2 regions of the Mesorhizobium sp. RSR565B genome follow, and region 1 is predicted to be linked to the other one. Evidence: riboswitches for the same ligand, from Rfam matches in the RefSeq annotation. Region 1 holds a riboswitch; the other holds the start of a gene.
The links. Region 1 has a riboswitch for cobalamin ahead of ACYG9R_RS22545 (DUF1636 family protein). Riboswitches for the same ligand answer to the same signal wherever they lie in the genome.

Region 1 (9,608 bases):
CAGCGCTGTTTCCTCGCCGCAGATGTAGGCGCCGGCGCCGTGGTGCATGTAGATGTCGAAATCGTATCCGGACGTGTTGTTCTTGCCGATCAGCCTGGCCTCATAGGCCTCGTCGATGGCGCGCTGCAGCGCTTCGCGCTCGCGGATGAACTCGCCGCGCACATAGATGTAGGCGGCGACCGCGCCCATGGCGAAGCCGGCGATGAACGAGCCCTCGACCAGCGTGTGCGGATCGTTGCGCAGGATATCGCGGTCCTTGCACGTGCCGGGCTCGGATTCGTCCGCGTTGACAACGAGATAGCTCGGCCTTCCGTCGCTCTGCTTGGGCATGAACGACCATTTCAGCCCGGTCGGGAAACCGGCGCCGCCACGGCCGCGCAGGCCTGACGCCTTCATCTCGTTGACGATCCACTCGCGCCCCTTGGCGATGATGCCGGGCGTGTTGTCCCAGGCGCCGCGCGCCATGGCGCCGGCCAGCGACTTATCGAACAGGCCGTAGATGTTGTTGAAGATGCGGTCTTTGTCAGCCAGCATGACTTACCTCTTTCCCCGCAAGACGATCGAGAACCACACCAGCACGCCCATGCCGGTCGCGGCCACCGATTCCAGGGTATCCGAAAACGGCAATTCGACGAGGCGCCGAAGCCCCTCCAGAAGGATGTTGGCAGCAGCGATGCAGACAACGCCGATGACAATGCTGCGCAGCGTCAGCAAAGATCCGGTGCTTTGCGCTTCAGCCATCAACGTGGCTCCTTGCCGAAGACGCGGATGTATTCGGCGACGCCGCCCTTGGCGAGCGCCTTGGCCTGCTTGCCCCAGTCGTCGCGCTCGATGCGGCCCTGGAAAGCGAGATATCCATCCACCCAGTCGCGCTCGGCCTTATTCCAGGATGCGACCTGTGTGAAGGTGAAGATGCCAAGCGAATGAAGGATGCCCTCGATCTTCGGGCCAATGCCCGAGATCAGCTTGAGATCGTCGACCGCAGCCGGCCTGTCGATTCCGGCCGGACGGTTCTTGTCCTCGAGCGACGGCTTTGCGGGCCTGGCTGCCGGCGCCTTGACGGCCGGGGCCACCGCGGCCTTGACCGCTGGCGCCTTGAATTCCGGCGCAGTGAAGGCAGTTGCCGGCGTGGCGGTGGTCTTCGGGCCATTACGCTGCTTGGCGACCTTCTCGACTTCAGGCGCCGCGGCGTTGGCGTTGGCGGCCGAATGCAGGGGCGCCGGGACGCTCGCCGCTTTTTCCGCCGCCGGTGCAACCTTGGCCCTGGAGGGCGACGTCAACGCCGAGCTGGTTTCCGGCGCATCGGTTTTCGGTTTGCCGGCGTTGGATGGCGCGACCGGGGCGGGCGCTGCAGGAGCGGCAGGAGCCGGAACAGGCGCCGCAATGATTGCGTCGGGCGCCGCGTGGGCAGCCTTGCTCGCGGCCCTGGCTTCCTTGTCGCGCGTTGCTTTGAGGATCGCCTTTTCGCTCTTCAGCGTCGTCAGGCCAGGCGCCGGCTCCGAGCCGGTTCTGCCATTTTGCGGTCCCGTGGGAACCGAGGCGCCCTTGCCTGCATCATAAAGATCGATGATTTCGGCCAGCCGCTCAGGCGTCAGATCCTCGAACGTGTCCTTGAAGACCATCACCATCGGCGCGTTGACGCAGGCGCCGAGGCATTCGACCTCCTCCCACGACAGCGTGCCCTTGTCGTTGGTGTGGAACTGGTCGTGATGGATTTTCGAGCGGCACACATCCATCAGCGCTTCCGAGCCGCGCAGCATGCAGGGCGTGGTGCCGCAGACCTGGATATGCGCGCGCGTGCCGACCGGATTGAGCTGGTACTGCGTGTAGAAGGTCGCGACTTCGAGCCCGCGAATGCGCGGCATGCCGAGCATGTCCGAAATCGTCTCGATCGCCGCCTTGGTGACCCAGCCTTCCTGCTCCTGCGCAATCATCAGCAAGGGAATGATCGCCGACTGCTCGCGGCCCTTCGGATATTTCTTGATCCATTGCTTCGCAACCGCCGCATTCGCCCGGTTGAAGGCGAAGGTGGCTGGCTGGACGCTTGCTTCTGCGAGACGGCGGACTGACATTTAGCGATCGACCTCACCAAACACGATGTCGAGGGAACCCAGGACGGCAGTGACGTCGGCCAGCATGTGGCCACGGCAGAGGAAATCCATGGCTTGCAGATGCGCGAAGCCGGGCGCGCGCAGCTTGCAGCGGTAGGGCTTGTTGGTGCCGTCGGAGACGAGATAGACGCCGAACTCGCCCTTCGGCGCCTCGACCGCGGCATAGACCTCGCCGGCCGGCACGCGGTAACCCTCGGTATAGAGCTTGAAATGATGGATCAGCGCTTCCATCGAGCGCTTCATCGCCTGGCGCTTGGGCGGCACCACCTTGCCGTCGAGGTTCGACACCGGCCCGGTGCTCTCCTTGCCGAGCAGAAGGTCGACGCACTGACGCATGATCTTGGCCGACTGGCGCATTTCTTCCATGCGCACGAGATAACGGTCGTAGCAGTCGCCGTTCTTGCCGATCGGGATGTCGAAATCCATCTCGGAATAGCATTCATAGGGCTGCGACTTGCGCAAATCCCAGGCAGCACCCGAGCCGCGCACCATGACGCCGGAAAAACCCCAGGCCCAGGCGTCGGCAAGCGACACGATACCGATATCGACATTGCGCTGCTTGAAGATGCGGTTGCCGGTAAGCAGCTTGTCGAGGTCGTCAAGCGACTTCAGGAACGGGTCGATCCACTTGCCGATGTCCTCGACCAGCTTCGCCGGCAGATCCTGGTGCACACCGCCCGGACGGAAATAGGCCGCGTGCATGCGCGAACCGGAAGCGCGCTCATAAAACACCATCAGCTTTTCGCGTTCGACGAAACCCCACAGCGGCGGCGTCAGCGCGCCGATATCCAGCGCCTGCGTCGTCACATTGAGGATGTGCGACATGATGCGGCTGAGCTCGGAATAGAGCACGCGGATCAACTGGCCGCGCTTCGGCACTTCGATGCCGAGCAACCGCTCGGTGGCGAGCGCGAAGGCATGCTCCTGGTTCATCGGTGCGCAATAATCGAGCCGGTCGAGATAGGGCACCGCCTGCAGATAGGTCTTGTGCTCGATCAGCTTTTCAGTGCCGCGATGCAGCAAGCCGATATGCGGATCGACGCGGTCGACCACCTCGCCGTCAAGCTCCAGCACAAGACGCAAAACACCGTGTGCCGCAGGGTGCTGCGGTCCGAAGTTGATGTTAAAGTTGCGGACGGAGGTTTCAGCCATTCTGGCGCCTCTGGCGAAGAGTCAGTAGTGAGTGGTGAGTAGTGATCATCAATCTCAATGCCTGCTTCATTCCGCCTGCTTGGCCTGCACCGTTCGGATAAGAGATCTCATCATTTTTCCAATCTCTTCGCATCGCAGCAGCAGCTCAATCTCATTGTCTTTTCGCAGCAGGCCAACCCGACATGCCAGCAGTATGTGTGTCTCCAGTTCCTTCAACGAGCCTTGCGCCATGCGCAAAAATTGAACGAACGACCCTCTGTTCTCCCGACCGTATCCCTCCGCGACGTTCGCTGCGACCGAAACCGCCGATCGGCGCATCTGAGAGGTCATGCCGTAAATCTCATCCCTCGGAAACTCTTTGGTGAAACGGTAGCAATCCTCAGCAAGCGTCATCGCCGATTGCCACACCTTCAAGTCGCGATAAGATTCGATCCGTTGCTCCAAATCTTTTCCTACTGACTACTCACTACTTCCTACTCACTGTTTCGCCTTCTCATCGCCCGGCAGGACGTAATCCGTCCCTTCCCATGGCGAAAGAAAATCGAAATTGCGGAATTCCTGCTTCAATTCCACCGGCTCGTAGATCACGCGCTTGGCTTCGTCGTCGTAGCGCACCTCGACGAAACCTGTCAGCGGGAAGTCCTTGCGCAGGGGATGGCCCTCGAAACCGTAATCCGTGAGGATGCGGCGCAGGTCCGGATGGCCGGAGAACAGCACGCCATAGAGATCGTAGGCTTCGCGCTCATACCAGTCGGCGCCGGGATAGACAGCGGTGAGCGACGGCACCAGCGTCTCTTCGTCGGCCTGCAACTTGATGCGGATGCGCAAATTCTGCTTCGGCGACAGCAGATGATAGACGACATCGAAACGCTTGACGCGCGACGGGTAGTCGGCGCCGCAGATATCGATGATCGAAATGAACTGGCAGCCCGAATCGTCACGCAGGAAGCTTGCCACCTCGATCAGATTGTCTGTAGCAACCGAGATCGTCAGTTCGCCATAGGCAAGCACTGCATCGGTGACGCGGCCCGGCAGCTTTTCGCCGAGATAGGTCGACAGTTCGCTCAGGGATGCGGCCATGGGTCTACCGTTCGATCGTGCCGGTGCGGCGGATCTTCTTCTGCAGGAGAAGAATGCCGTAGAGCAGCGCTTCGGCGCTTGGCGGGCAGCCGGGCACATAGATGTCGACCGGCACGATGCGGTCGCAGCCGCGCACCACCGAATAGGAATAGTGATAATAGCCGCCGCCATTGGCGCAGGAGCCCATCGAGATGACGTAGCGCGGCTCCGGCATCTGGTCGTAGACCTTGCGCAAAGCCGGGGCCATCTTGTTGGTCAGCGTTCCCGCCACGATCATGATGTCGGACTGGCGCGGCGACGCGCGAGGAGCCACGCCAAACCTTTCAGAATCATAGCGCGGCATCGAGGTGTGGATCATCTCGACGGCGCAGCAGGCGAGACCGAAGGTCATGAACATCAGCGAGCCGCTGCGTGCCCAGGTGATCAGCGCCTCGGTCGAGGTGACCAGAAAACCCTTGTCGGCCAGTTCATTGTTGATCTCGAGGAAGAACGGATCGTCGGAACCGACCGGACGTCCGGTATTGGGGTCGATCAGGCCTTTGGGCTTCGGCGCGACGAGCGTTCCGGAACTGTCGTTCAATCCCATTCCAGCGCTCCTTTTTTCCACTCATAGGCAAAGCCGATGGTCAGCACCGCCAAAAACACCATCATCGACCAGAAACCGAGCATGCCGATCTTCGAGAACGACACCGCCCACGGAAACAGGAAGGCCACTTCCAGATCGAAGATGATGAACAGGATCGACACCAGGTAGAAGCGGATGTCGAATTTCATCCGGGCATCGTCGAACGAGTTGAACCCGCACTCGTAGGCGGAAAGCTTCTCCGGATCGGGATTGCGATAAGCCACCAGGAACGGCGCGATGATAAGCGCCAGGCCTACAACCGCGGCCACGGCGATGAAGAGGACGATGGGCAGGTATGAACTGAGGAGTACGTTCATGCTCGGCTTTCCGTTGGCGGCCAATCCACTTTGATTACAGCAACCAACCCTAATGCGGAAGCGCGACAGTTTAACCGCTGAACCGTTTTAGGTGCCTTTGCTGCAACGCGGCGAGGGTTAGCGCACGGCTTTCAGCGAAGCAAGTCAAACCTTGTTCAAAAGACAGTGCTGGACGGCAGGCCGGGAAAAACTGGTCCGATCTCCTCCTGTTTGATTTCCTTCATCTTTCACTCCACTTTTGTCTCCTGACACGTCTCCCGCCATTTGCCTGCTAGCATGACCGGAATCGCCGGCTAAAGTCGGGAAAATGGTTCGAGGCAAGACACTTTGACGAAGGACAAAATCTCACTCCCCACGGCCAGGCGCATCGCGCTCGCCGCGCAAGGATTTCTCGATCCCCGCCCGGTCGGCACGCCCGATCGCCGCCACCTCGCCCGCGTGCTGTCGCGCACCGGCCTGCTGCAGATCGATTCCGTCAGCGCCGTGGTGCGCGCCCACTATATGCCGCTCTATTCGCGCCTTGGCCCCTACCCGCTGGCTTTGCTCGACAATGCGGCCATCACCCGCAAACGCACGGTGTTCGAATACTGGGCGCATGAGGCCTCGTTCCTGCCGGTCGAGACCTACCCGCTGATGCGCTGGCGCATGCAGCGGGCCGAGCAAGGCGGCGAAATGTATCTCGGCCTCGCCAAATGGGGCCGCGAGCACGCCGCCTATATCGAAGAGATCTACCGCGCGGTCGCCGAGCGCGGCCCGATTGCCGCTTCGGCACTGGAAGGCCAGAAAGGTTCGGGCGGCTGGTGGGGCTGGAGCCACGCCAAGCACGCCTTCGAATGGCTGTTCTGGGCCGGACGCATCACCACGGCGCACCGCCGTGGCTTCGAGCGTTTCTACGACCTGCCCGAGCGCGTGCTGCCGCAGGCGATCCTCGATCTGCCGGTGCCGGCGGCCGAGGACGCGCACCGCGAATTGCTGCGCATTTCCGCCCGCGCCCACGGCATCGCGACGTCGGGTGACCTGCGCGATTATTTCCGCTTGTCGCCAGCCGACATGAAGGGCCGGTTGGAGGAACTGGTTGAGATGGGCGAGTTGCTGCCGGTAAACGTCGAAGGCTGGGACAAGCCGGCTTACCTCTATAAGGACGCCCGTCTGCCGCGAAAGATCGAGGCCCGCGCGCTACTGGCGCCCTTCGATCCGGTGGTCTTCGAGCGCGCGCGCACCGAGCGTCTCTTCGATTTCCGCTACCGCATCGAGATCTACACCCCGGCCGACAAGCGGCAATATGGCTATTACGTGCTGCCTTTCTTGCTCGGCGACAAGATCGTCGCCCGCGTCGACCTCAAGGCCGACCGGCCTGCGAGTGTCTTACGCGTCCACGCCGCCTATGCCGAAGCAGGCGCACCGCCTGAGACCACCGCACAGCTTTTCGAGGAACTAAAGGAGATGCAGGGCTGGCTTGGCCTTGAGCGCATCGAAGTGACGCCGGCCGGCAATCTGGGGCCGGCATTGGCTAGCGAGAGAGATGGCCAACCCTTGCAGCGTCTGTCATAGACGCCTCAATAAGCCTCGTAGGTTGTGCAATGGCATCGGACAAAGTGCTCGACATGATCCATGGCGCCCTCATTGCGCATGGAATAGATGCAGTCCGCAGAGATAGGGACGTCATGCTCCAATCGAAGCAGCTTCGGTTTGAGGCTGAGGTGTTCGAGACGAGTTCTGACCGGCTGGTCCTGGAAATCTACATTTTTTCTCCGCTGCTTGATGTTCAGCCGGTCATTGAATCCTTTGCTGGCTTCGGCGACACGCGCGAACAGGAACTGAACCAGGCGTTTGAAAAGTTTCTCCGTGGTGTTTTCCATGTGGCCATTGAGGGACTGGCCGAACACGTCTGCGAGAACATGCAGGCCGAAATAGAGCTTTGGCAGCGAAGCAGCGCCAGTTGGAAGATCTGGCGAAAAGATGCCCGCTGGAAAATCTATAGCGGCCCGGTCATTTCCCAGGCCACAACCGAGCTATGCTCGCTGACACCAGGCTATCCAGCATTCTATGCCAAGCTGGAAAAGCTGTTCACAGCTTCGGTACCCCCCGGAAGCCATTTTGTCCGGACCTTTCTGGCAGGCTTGAAGGGCACGCTGATTAGTGCCGAAGTCCTTCTGGACAACGCGGTTTGGCATGAGGGACAGAATCTGGCTGTCGGTCATGACTGGGACTATAGCGATGGCTATCAAGCTATCCGACAGGTCATCCTGGCACTGCCGGAAGCCGGGACATGACAGCCCCTGCCGACATCGCCATGTCGTAGCCGTGCGTTGACACCGCCGCCCGCAAAAGCCTAAATCCGCTGCAGACGGTCCCCTGCCCGCAACGGCAAGGGCCAAGAGGGAATGCGGTGCGGGATTTCGGTCCCAAATCCGCGGCTGTCCCCGCAACTGTAAGCGACGAGCCAAGGCCGAAAGCCACTGGGTAACACCGGGAAGGCGGCTAACCAAGGCGACGACCCGCGAGCCAGGAGACCTGCCGTCTGAGACAAAGTATCCGATCGCCTGGCGGGTTTCCGGGCAAGGAGCACGGTTTTTGGACCAGAACAGCAGTTTTTCGGCTGGCACAGCGGACATTGCGTCCGGGGACAACGACGCCCTGCCCGGCGTGACCGTCATCGTCTGCGCCTCCTGCCGCGATGAGACCGGTTCCGACGCCCATCCGCGCGCCGGCGAATTGCTGGCTGAGGACACACGCCGCGCCGCTGCCGGCGATATCCGGGTCCGCACCGCCGAATGTCTCGGCAATTGCAAGCGCCGCCTCAGCGCCGCGATCCTGCGCGATGGCTGCTGGAGCTATGTCTTCGGCGATCTGACCGCAACCAGCGGCGCCGACCTCGTTACCGGCGCAAAGCTCTTCGCGACTTCGGCCGACGGCCTCATCCCGTGGCGCGGCCGGCCCGATAGCCTCAAGCGCGGCCTCGTTGCCCGCATCCCACACCTCGACATGCTGAAGGACTGACGATGAACGCTTCAAACCCGGCCGCCAACCTCTCCCGTGTTCCCTGCACTGTCGTTACAGGCTTCCTCGGCGCCGGCAAGACGACGCTGGTCCGCCATCTCCTGGAAAATGCCGGCGGCAAGCGCATCGCCATCATCGTCAACGAGTTCGGCGACATCGGCATCGACGGGGAAATCCTGAAAGGCTGCGGCATCGACACCTGCCCCGAGGAAAACATCGTCGAACTGGCCAATGGCTGCATCTGCTGTACAGTCGCCGACGATTTCGTGCCCGCCCTCGACAAGATCCTCGCGCTGACACCGAGGGTCGACCACATCCTGATCGAGACCTCGGGCCTCGCTCTGCCCAAGCCGCTGGTCCAGGCGTTCCAGTGGCCAAGCGTGAAGAGCCGGGTGACCGTCGATGGCGTCATCGCCGTGGTCGACGGCCCGGCGCTGGCCGAAGGCCGCGTCGCCAACGACATGGACGCGTTGCAGGCACAGCGCGCTCAGGACGAAACGCTCGACCACGACGATCCGGTCGAAGAAGTCTTCGAGGACCAGATCGCCTGCGCCGACCTGATCATCCTGTCGAAAAGCGATTTGATGGATTCAGCCGGTTCGGCCCGCGCCAACGCCATCATCAATGAGCATTCCGCTCGCGCGGTAAAAATCGTGCCGACTGCGCATGGCAAGGTCGACCCGTCGGTGCTGCTTGGCCTCGGTCTCGCCGTCGAAGACGACATCGAGAACCGCAAGTCGCATCACGACGGCGCTTTCGATCATGAGCATGACGATTTCGACACCTTCATCGTCGACATCCCCTCGATCGCCAATCCCGACGACCTGGCCAAGCGTGTCGCCACCGCCGCCGAACAGGAAAACGTGTTGCGTGTAAAAGGCTTCGTCGATGTCGGCGGCAAGCCGATGCGGCTTTTGCTGCAGGCCGTCGGCCCACGCGTCAACCATTACTATGACCGCGCCTGGACGGCCGAGGACGATCGCCGCTCGCGTCTCGTCGTCATTGGCCTGAAGGGGCTGAACCGTCCGGCGATCGAGCGTATACTCGCCGGTTGATCTCAGGCACGAGCCGCGATGCATATACTCGCCACGACCTCCGCCTCGCTCGACGATCTCGCCGAGCCAGTTGATCTCCGGCAGACGCCGGCGGATATCGTGGCGCTGTCCTTCACCGACAGCGACCTCGCTGGCCTCGCGGCGGCCTGGAAGGCCGATGCCGTCCGCCTGCCGTCGATGCGGCTGGCGGCGCTGCGCGACCTGCGCCATCCCATGTCCGTGGACCTCTGGATCGACAGCGTCGCCCGCCACGCCAAGGTGATTTTGG
Region 2 (9,608 bases), 2.9 Mb from region 1:
TCGCCTTCACCCGCCGTGAGGGCAATGAGCAGATCGTCTGCGTCTTCAATCTGGCCAGCAAGCCGGCCGAGGTCGATCTCGGTGGTCAGGCGCTGCTGCCATTGGCCGGGCACGGTTTTTCGGGACAATCCGGCACAGGTTCCATCCGCCTCGGCGGCTACGGCGCCTGGTTCGGGCGCATCGACTGAGTTTTTGACGAAACTGGATTTTTTGAGGAAATCCAGGTTCTCTAGGGAAATCACTGGGAGGAAATTATGGCCGATGTCACGCTGAGACAGGTGAAGAAATCATACGGCAATCTGCACATTCTCCACGGCATCGACCTCGACATAAAGTCGGGCGAGTTCATCGTCTTCGTCGGCCCGTCGGGTTGCGGCAAGTCGACCTTGCTGCGGTCCATCGCCGGGCTTGAGGAGATCACCTCCGGCGAGCTGAAGATCGCCGGCGAGGTGGTGAACGACGTGCCGCCTTCCAAGCGCGGCATTGCCATGGTGTTCCAGTCCTATGCGCTCTATCCGCACATGACCGTCTACGACAACATGGCCTTCTCGATGAAGATCGGCAAGGAAAGCAAGGCCGAGATCGACAAGCGGGTGCGGCAGGCCGCCGAAATCCTGCAGCTGACCAAATATCTCGACCGCCTGCCCAAGGCCATGTCGGGCGGCCAGCGCCAGCGCGTCGCCATCGGCCGGGCCATCGTGCGCAACCCGAAAGTGTTCCTGTTCGACGAGCCGCTGTCGAACCTCGACGCGGCGCTGCGCGTCGCCACCCGCATCGAGATCGCCAAGCTGAAGGAATCGATGCCTGCCACGACCATGATCTACGTCACCCACGATCAGGTCGAGGCGATGACGCTGGCTGACCGCATCGTCGTGCTGAAGGATGGCCATATCGAGCAGGTCGGCACGCCGATGGACCTCTACAAGAAGCCCGGCAATCTGTTCGTTGCCCAGTTCATCGGCTCGCCGGCCATGAACATCCTGCCGGCGACAATCGACAGGACGGGCAACCCGACAATCGTCAGCCATGTCGGCGGCCGCAAGGCAACGGTGCCGATCGCAACGCCGGCGTCAGCAAAGGGTGCGGCAGTCAGCTTCGGCGTGCGGCCGGAGGATCTGTCGGCCGCCACCGGCGCGGAATATCTTTTCGAGGGCGTGGTGGACTATGTCGAGCAACTCGGCGAGGTGCAGCTTGTCTATGTCGATATCGGCCGCGCTGACCTGCCGTTGGTGACCAAGCTGCCCGGCAATGTCGAGGTCAAGCGCGGGGCAAAGCTGCGACTGACCGCGGATGCCGGGGACCTGCACATCTTCGACGCCGATGGGCACTCCTTCTCGCTCAAGCCGGTGGAAGTGAAGGCGGCTTGAGATAGCTGCGTCGTACAGGCATGAAAAAAGAGCGGCGGGCCAGGCCCGCCGCTCTTTTTTAAGCTTCGGCTGTTAGTTGTTGCCGAACCGATCCCTGTCGCTGCTCTGAGGAACGAACTTCTGTTGGTCGTTCGACGAGTTCAGCAGCTTGTAGACCGCCGAGTTGGTGCCGGTCGACGAAGTGCGGGTGGTGTCGACGGCAGCGGCCGGCTGGTTGGCGCCATTGGAGCCATAATTGTCGCTGCCGGCAAAGGCAGCGCTCGAAACAGCCAGAACGGCTGCGGTGGCAAGAACAATCTTCTTCATTTTAGTCTCCTGAATTTTTCTGATGCCGCCAGCTGCAGCGGATAAGCCCGCCACGTGCTGGAAACCGGCTTTTAGCGGCCGAAAAGGTTACGGTCGGCACCGTGGGCAGGCGCCTGCTCGGCTGGAGCCGACTTCTCAACCGAAGCCGTATGGCCACTATCGGTCGACGTAATCGCAGGCTGGTTGGCGCCGTTCGAACCGTAGTTGTCGCTGCCGGCGAAAGCGCTGCCGGAGATGGCCAAAACGGCGGCGGCAGCAAGGATGATCTTTTTCATTTCAAATACTCCTGAATTTTTTGGGATCCCGAGAGCGACGGGTTAGCCGCCCTTCTTTGGTCGGGATCAGCGATTGCCGTAGAGGTCGCGGTCGGCGCCCTGAACGACAGGCTGCTTGTCAGCGTGCGCCGGCTTCTGAATGGAAGCCGTATACGAGCTGTCGACCGAGACGGCTGGCTGGTTCGCACCATTGGAAGCGTAATTGTCGCTACCGGCGAAGGCGCTGCCGGTGATCGCCAAAACGGCTGCGGCAGTGAGGATGATCTTTTTCATTTTTAGTACTCCAGTTTGTCTGTCCGTCTAGCGGCGTGTCTTGGGAGGAATTCGCGTCGTTCGGACAGCCCCGATGTGGGAAAGCCATAGGCTGGTTTCCAATCACGAAGTTGTTCCGTGTGGACCACGGTCCTGCACCTTGAAATTGTGCCAGGAAGTTCCTCTATGGTCATTTATCGCATTGTTTTCAGCTGCTTATGTCGAACCGAGTGGTTCGCTCCGGTGTCGGTTTCCGGGCCGTCGTTCACACCGTCCTGCACGCATTGTCAACAGAAACGAACCGTTCGGTTCGATTAGAGATTGCTAATAGTAACTTTTCGATACCGTTGAGCCCTTTTTGCCCCCGATCGGAACTGGATCCGCAGCGATTCGAAACGGCGATGATGGCGTCGCAAGAAACGTCTCAGCTCTTTGACCGGCGGCGGGGGGCGTATGCCGCGCGTGTCGCGCCGCATGGATATGATGTCGCTTTCATGCCGACGTCGCGATCGCTGCCGTGATTAGATGATGGCATCTCAGGTGCCGCTTCGTGACGACGCAGCGGAGAATTGGGAAGCCGGTCAGAATCCGGCGCTGCCCCCGCAACGGTGGTGGAGTTGAAGTCGCAACGGGAGACCACTGGGCAAGAGCCTGGGAAGGTGTCGCGATGGTCCGCAAGGACAACTCCAGAGCCCGGAAACCAGCCCGAGATGCATAGACTCGACTGATCGCGGTGGGCGGTCAAGAGGTGGATAGTGCATGTCCGGCGCCGCGCCGGCCTGCGTCCGATCCTTCCTCCATCACCACCAAGTTCAGTCCTTAACCCACGAGGACAGAACTATGGATACGCGCAACGACATGCTGAGGCTCCTGAACGGCCGCAAGCAAGGCTTTTCGCTGGAACAGCCCTTCTACACCGACCCGGACTATTTCAAGCTCGACATGGAGCTTATCTGGTATCGCGACTGGCTGTTCATCGGCCATGATTGCGAACTGCCGAAGCCCGGCAGCTATATCACCGTGCAGATCGGCGATTATCCGGTGGTGCTGGTCCGCGACCAGAAGGGCAACATCAACGCCTTTCACAATTCCTGCCGCCATCGCGGCAGCCGTGTCTGCAACACTGAGAAGGGCATGGCGGCAAAGCTTGTCTGCCCCTATCACCAGTGGACCTACGAGCTTGACGGCCGGCTGCTGTTTGCCCGCCAGATGGCCGACGGTTTCGACAAGAGCCAGTTCGGCCTGAAGCCCGTCGCCTGCGAGAGCGTCGGCGGCTATATCTTCATCTGCCTGGCAAAAGAACCTGCCGACTTTGCGCCGATGCGCGCCATGATAGAGCCCTACCTCAAGCCGCACGGGCTGAATGAAGCCAAGGTCGCCTTCGAGAGCACCATCATCGAGAAGGGCAACTGGAAGCTGGTCTGGGAAAACAACCGCGAATGCTATCACTGCGCCGGCAATCATCCAGAGCTGTGCAAGACATTCCCCGAAGCGCCGACGGTGACCGGCGTGCAGGGCGCCGACAGCGATCCGGAGATGCTGGCGCACTGGGCGAAATGCGAGGCGGCGGGCCTGCCGAGCAAGTTCCGCATCGATCCGGCCGGGCAATACCGCGCCACCCGCGCGCCGCTGCTGCGCGATGCCGTCAGCTACACGATGTCGGGAAAGCGCGCGGTGACGAAGAACCTGTCCGACACTGTTGCCGCCGACCGCATCGGCACCTTGATGCACTACCACTATCCGACGACTTGGAACCACATCCTGATCGACCATGCGGTCACCTTCCGGGTGCTGCCGATCAGCGCCACGCAAACCGCGGTGACGACCAAGTGGCTGGTGCACAAGGATGCGGTCGAGGGCGTCGACTACAACCTTGAGGAGCTCACCCATGTCTGGACCGAGACCAACGACCAGGACCGCCGCATCGTCGAGGAAAACGCCTTCGGCATCCTGTCGCCGGCCTATGAGCCCGGCCCCTATTCGGAGCTGCATGAGGGCGGCGTGATCCAGTTCGTCGAATGGTACGCGGCCTTCATCGGCCCGCGCCTTGCCGAAGGCGGCCGGCCGGCGCTGCGCAGCGTCGCGTGAACTGGAGCAGGCGAAGAGGGACCAGAGGATGAATGCGATGACGGATCTTGGGCTCTATCGCCATCTCGACCAGATGGCGCCGTGGAACGATAGGCTGCAGGTGCTGGAAGTGATCGGCGTCAGCGACGAGGCGCCCGACGTCAAGACCTTCACCTTCCGCTCCGACAACCAGACCTGGTTCCGCTACAAGCCGGGCCAGTTCCTGACGCTGGAACTGCCGACACCGGACGGGCCACTGATGCGCACCTATACGCTGTCGTCGTCGCCATCGCGGCCGTTTTCGATCGCGGTGACGGTCAAGGCGCAGGCCGGCAGCATCGGCACGCGCTGGATGTTCGACAATCTGGTGCCCGGTTCGCATGTCAAGGCCTACGGACCGGCCGGCGACTTCTCGTTGCACAGCCACCCGGCGGCCAAATACCTGTTCATTTCCGCCGGCTCCGGCGTGACGCCGATGATGTCGATGCTGCGCTGGCTGAACGACTGCGCGCCATGGACCGATGTCGGTTTCGTCAACTGCGCGCGGCGTGCCGAAGAGATCATCTTCCGCAAGGAACTCGAACTGCTCGGCGGCCATATGCCCGGCCTGTCGCTCGGCTTCATGATCGAGGAACGTTCCAGCCGCGAGGGCTGGTACGGTCATATGGGGCGCATCGACGCGATCCGGCTGCCCTTGCTGGCTCCGGATTTCCGCGAGCGCGAAATCTTCTGCTGCGGCCCCGATCCGTTCATGCGCGCCGTGCGCGGCATGCTGGATGCCGCCGGCTTCGACATGACGAAATACCATCAGGAGAGCTTTGCCGCGCCTGTGATGGAGGAAATTCCGGCGCCGTTTGCCTCCCCGGTCGAGGACGGCATCGCTGCACCTGTCGAAGCCGTGACGCCGATCCGCTTCTCGCTTTCGGAGGTCGATGCCGGCTGCGTCGCCGGCCAGACCGTGCTGCAGACCGCGCGCAGCTCGGGCGTGCGGATTCCCGCCGCCTGCGAGTTCGGCCTGTGCGGCACCTGCAAGGTGAAGAAGGTCTCCGGCGAAGTCGAGATGAGCCACAATGGAGGCATCCTCGACCACGAGATCGATGACGGTTTCATCCTTGCCTGCTGCTCGAAACCGTTGTCGGCGCTCGAAATCGAGGTTTGAGCGGCGCCGATATCACCGCAACGGTCGCCGACGCAGGCGTTGTGTTCGCGGGTCTTTGTCTTGCCAAGCATAGGCCGAGTGATTTAGACGCACTTAGGAAGGGCTGGCAGACCGTGAAACCGGCGCATCCCTTCATGGGCGCATGGAACGGGGGACAGAGCGATGCAACAGCGGGTCTACGCGGTCGCAAGCAAGGACATCGTTTTCGAATCATTCGATGGCGAAGCCGTCGTTCTCGATCTTTCGAACGGTAAGTATTTCGGCTTTTCCGATTCCGGCAGCCGGGTCTGGCAGGCTTTGTCGTCCGGCGTCGCCACTGAAGCGCTGGTCGGAGCTGCCGCGGGCGCCGCAAAAATAAGCCTGGCCGACCTCGAAAGCTTCGTTGCCCGACTGCTCGATTTCGGGTTGCTTGCGCCAGCCGAAACACCGGCACAACCGCTTTCGGGCGAGCTGTCGTCTGCGCTTGCTGCCAGCAATGAGCCGCTCAAGGTCGATGTCCATGACGACCTTGCCGATCTCATCATTGTCGACCCGATCCATGAGGTCGAGGAACCTCTCGGCTGGCCGGCGGTGAAACAGGCATAATCGTTTCCCTAAAGCGCGTCGCGTTTGAACGGACTCAGGCGACGCGGTTTAGATCTGATTTTATGCATGTCGTCGTCTCAAAACCGGGGCCACCCCGAGCGACATGCATCAGGCGACCCGGCGCAATTCTGGACGCTGAACAACCAACACATGCCTTTGATCACGCTGCAAACCCTGCCGGATTATGCCCGCCATGTGCTGGCGGCCGCGGAAAGCGCCGCCGCATTCTATCCCGTTACCGCCAGCGTGCGGTTGCCGGGACTGGAGCTGAGTGTCCACCTCGACCATGGCACGCTGGCGGAAGCCATGAGCCATGCCTTCATACCGGCCCCGGAAAATCCGTCTGCATCTGACGGCTGCCGCATTTTCGTCGCCCACCCGGGCATCGATGGCGTCCTCGCCCCGGCCACCTGGGGCCGAGGCGATTACAACCATCATGCCTTTGCCAACCGGCTGGAAGAGGCCGGATTGCGCGGCAGCTACTATCATGACCTCGATTTCTGGCAGTTCCATGATCCGCAACGCCATGTCGGGGCGCAGCTGATGATGGCGGCCGAGGCCTTTCCGCCATGGGAACAGGCGGCGCCGCTGCGCGCCTTCCTGCATTGGGAATATGCGGCGCGCGGCATGCGGCTTACCCATGCCGGCACGCTGGGCATCGATGGCAAGGGCGTGTTGCTGGCGGGCTCCGGGGGAGCCGGAAAATCGGGAACAGTCGTCGCCGGCCTGCTCAATGGGCTCGATAGCGTCGGCGACGACTATGTGCTGATCGACCGGACCGGGGGGGTGACGGCCTATCCGCTGTTTGCCACGCTCAAGCAGGATCCGGAGGGCTTCAAGCGGCTGAAGCTGGAGGAGCGGCTAAAGTCGTACCAACCGCTGAACTGGCAAGGCAAGCATGCCTTTCACATCAACGAGATCGCGCCTCGACCAACTCCTCCAAGTCTGGACATTATTGCTTTGATAGTGCCCCATATCAGGGGAGGTGCGAGAAGCTCGGTCATGCCCATATCGCGCAAGGATGCCATGATCGCCCTCGCGCCGTCAGGAATCGTGCAGATGCCGGGCGAGCGGGAAGCGGGCTTTCGCTTTTTCAGCGAGCTTACCCGCGATCTGCCATGCTACCGGCTGTCGCTGGGGACCGAGCCGCGCGAGATCGCCGGCACGATTGCGGATTTCGTCCTTCGGGGCTCCGCATGAAGTTGAGCGTCATCGTGCCGGTCTGCAATCGGGAGATCTATGTCGTTTCGACGTTGCGGTCCCTGCTCAGGCAACGCGACGATGCCGATCTCGATATCATCGTTGTCGACGATGGCTCGACGGACAGCTCCGTTGAAGCAGTCCGCGCCATCATGCGGGAAGCGTCGTGCATCCGCCTGTTCCAGCAGGCAAACCAGGGCGTGGCCAACGCGCGCAACACAGGGCTGAGGCAGTTGCTGCCGCAAACCGAACTGGTGTCGTTCCTGGATTCGGACGACGTCTCGCCGGCTGGACGATTCAAGACTGGCCTACCCCTGTTCGCGGCCGACCCTGCGCTCGAGCTGACCTACTCGCTGATGACGCGCGTCGATCTCATGGACGACGAAGCCCTTCAGCCGGCACCGGGCGGCGCAGGTCCCACCGTGCGCGGCGTCAGCCTTAGCGCCGGGATATTCCGCAGGGCACTCATCGACCGTACAGGTGCTTTCGACGAGGAGTTCCGGCAGGGCGAAGACGCCGACTATCTGCTGCGCATTTTCGAAACCAGCCCAAAGCACATTTTTCCCGACACCGTCGCGGTATACTACCGGCGCCACCCCGGCAATTTGACCAAGCAAAGGGATGTGGCGGTGCGCGAATACCTACGTGTAATTCAGAAATCCTTGCGGCGGCGCAAGGCCGATCCGTCGCGGCGCCCGGTCGAGGGGCTTTTCGAGATCAAGCGCCCGGCAGAGTGGTGAAAGAATGAATAGATCACAGCCTGGAATGCGTGCGTGAAGCTGAGCGTGATCATGCCGGTCTACAACCGCGAACGCCATGTCGGCTCGGCGCTGCGCTCGCTGCTGAGGCAGCGCGATGCCGCCGATCTCGACATCATCGTTATCGATGACGGTTCGACCGACAGTTCGGTGGCGGTCATGCGCTCGCTGATCGCGGAGGCGCCGTGCATTCGCCTTTTCCAGCAGCAGAATGCCGGGGTGACGCGGGCACGCAACGCGGGCTTGCGGCAATTGCTGCCGCAGACCGGGCTGGTATCGTTTCTCGATTCCGACGACATTTCCCCGCCGGGCCGCTTCAAGGCGGATCTGGCCTGTTTCGACGCAGACCGCACCCTCGAGCTCACCTATTCGCGCATGACGCTGGTCGACGACATAGATGACGATACGCTGGAGCCGACAGCCGACAGCCACTCGGTGACGGTTCGCGGCATTCACCTGTCTCCCGCCATCTTCGTCCGGCGATTGGTCGAACGCATCGGCAGCTTCGACGAGGATTTCCACCAGGCCGAGGACACCGACTATCTGCTGCGCACTTTCGAAAGCGGGCCGAAATTCACGATGCCCGACACTGTTGCGCTCTATTACCGGCGCCATCCCGGCAACATGACCAGGCAGGCCGATGTTCCTTTTCGCGAATTCATGCGCGCCGTCTACAAGTCGATGAAACGGCGCGAGGCCGACCGCTCCTTGCACCCTGTCGACGGCATCTTCGATTTCAAGGAACTTGCGAATTGGCGTTTCCTGTGATGGCCAGCTACGGCGTCGTCATTCCGGCCTTCAACGCGACCGCCACCATCGCCGAGACGCTGCGATCGGTCGCGGCCCAGACGGTCCAGCCCGACGCCATAATCGTCGTCGATGACGGCTCGACCGACGATACGGTCGCGGTGGTCAATGCGCTGGGCATGCCGGTGCAGGTGTTGCGCCAGGACAATGCCGGACCAGGCAGCGCCACCACCAGGGGCATCGCCGCGCTGGCGACGCCCTTCGTCGCCACGCTCGATGCGGACGATCTGTGGCTGCCGACCAAGATCGAAAGGCAGCTGGAGCATTTCGAGCGGTTTCCCGCGACGGCAGGAGTCTTTGCCCACTGGCGGACGTTTCGCGATGACAAGCCCGATGTGCAACAGGACGTGGCCGTGGCGGGCTGGTCGCGCACGACGATGATGATCCGCCGGGAGGTAGCCGAGGCCGTCGGTCCGATCATCGACCCGCAAGGCGGTCGCGGCGACATGGTCGACTGGATCGCCCGTGTCCGCGAGGCGGGCTTTGCGCTTGCCATGCTCGACGATGTCCTAACCTTGCGCCGCATCCGGCCCGACAGCATGTCCTATGGACGCGACCCCGTGCGCGACCGCGGTTATGTCGAAGTCGTAAGGCTGGCCATGCAAAGGCGAGCAGCGAAAAAGGCGAGCGCCGACTGATGGCCAATGCCATGCGCCGTATCGGCCGTCGGTTTCCGGACTATGGTTGGTCATGGCCCACTGGCGGCCTCGACCAGTTGCTGAAGGCCGCATTGCTCCCCGATGAAGAGGCGGCCGGGGGCTATGCGGCGCGCTGGCTCGACGAGAACGATATCGACCATGCTGCTTTCCGCGAGCATCGGCTGCTGGCCGCG

Region 2: another riboswitch for cobalamin. It lies ahead of ACYG9R_RS08615 (aromatic ring-hydroxylating oxygenase subunit alpha); the one in region 1 lies ahead of ACYG9R_RS22545 (DUF1636 family protein).

Annotation. Positions count from the first base shown of each region.
Region 1 covers NZ_JBTTIE010000001.1:4,699,564-4,709,171, reverse strand. The annotation lists gene nuoF (NADH-quinone oxidoreductase subunit NuoF) at 1-534, opposite strand, end outside; gene ACYG9R_RS22590 (hypothetical protein) at 538-741, opposite strand; gene ACYG9R_RS22585 (NADH-quinone oxidoreductase subunit E) at 741-2,072, opposite strand; gene ACYG9R_RS22580 (NADH-quinone oxidoreductase subunit D) at 2,073-3,263, opposite strand; gene ACYG9R_RS22575 (four helix bundle protein) at 3,330-3,707, opposite strand; gene ACYG9R_RS22570 (NADH-quinone oxidoreductase subunit C) at 3,741-4,343, opposite strand; gene ACYG9R_RS22565 (NuoB/complex I 20 kDa subunit family protein) at 4,348-4,929, opposite strand; gene ACYG9R_RS22560 (NADH-quinone oxidoreductase subunit A) at 4,920-5,285, opposite strand; gene ACYG9R_RS22555 (winged helix-turn-helix domain-containing protein) at 5,613-6,836, shown strand; gene ACYG9R_RS22550 (DUF6348 family protein) at 6,866-7,558, shown strand; cobalamin riboswitch at 7,617-7,821, shown strand; gene ACYG9R_RS22545 (DUF1636 family protein) at 7,860-8,285, shown strand; gene cobW (cobalamin biosynthesis protein CobW) at 8,288-9,340, shown strand; gene cobN (cobaltochelatase subunit CobN) at 9,359-9,608, shown strand, end outside.
Region 2 covers NZ_JBTTIE010000001.1:1,803,735-1,813,342, reverse strand. The annotation lists gene bglA (beta-galactosidase BglA) at 1-188, shown strand, start outside; gene ACYG9R_RS08635 (ABC transporter ATP-binding protein) at 255-1,367, shown strand; gene ACYG9R_RS08630 (DUF680 domain-containing protein) at 1,440-1,673, opposite strand; gene ACYG9R_RS08625 (DUF680 domain-containing protein) at 1,745-1,948, opposite strand; gene ACYG9R_RS08620 (DUF680 domain-containing protein) at 2,015-2,221, opposite strand; cobalamin riboswitch at 2,722-2,923, shown strand; gene ACYG9R_RS08615 (aromatic ring-hydroxylating oxygenase subunit alpha) at 3,041-4,288, shown strand; gene ACYG9R_RS08610 (FAD-binding oxidoreductase) at 4,326-5,426, shown strand; gene ACYG9R_RS08605 (PqqD family protein) at 5,589-6,011, shown strand; gene ACYG9R_RS08600 (hypothetical protein) at 6,162-7,211, shown strand; gene ACYG9R_RS08595 (glycosyltransferase family 2 protein) at 7,208-7,951, shown strand; gene ACYG9R_RS08590 (glycosyltransferase family 2 protein) at 7,985-8,737, shown strand; gene ACYG9R_RS08585 (glycosyltransferase family 2 protein) at 8,722-9,414, shown strand; gene ACYG9R_RS08580 (nucleotidyltransferase family protein) at 9,414-9,608, shown strand, end outside.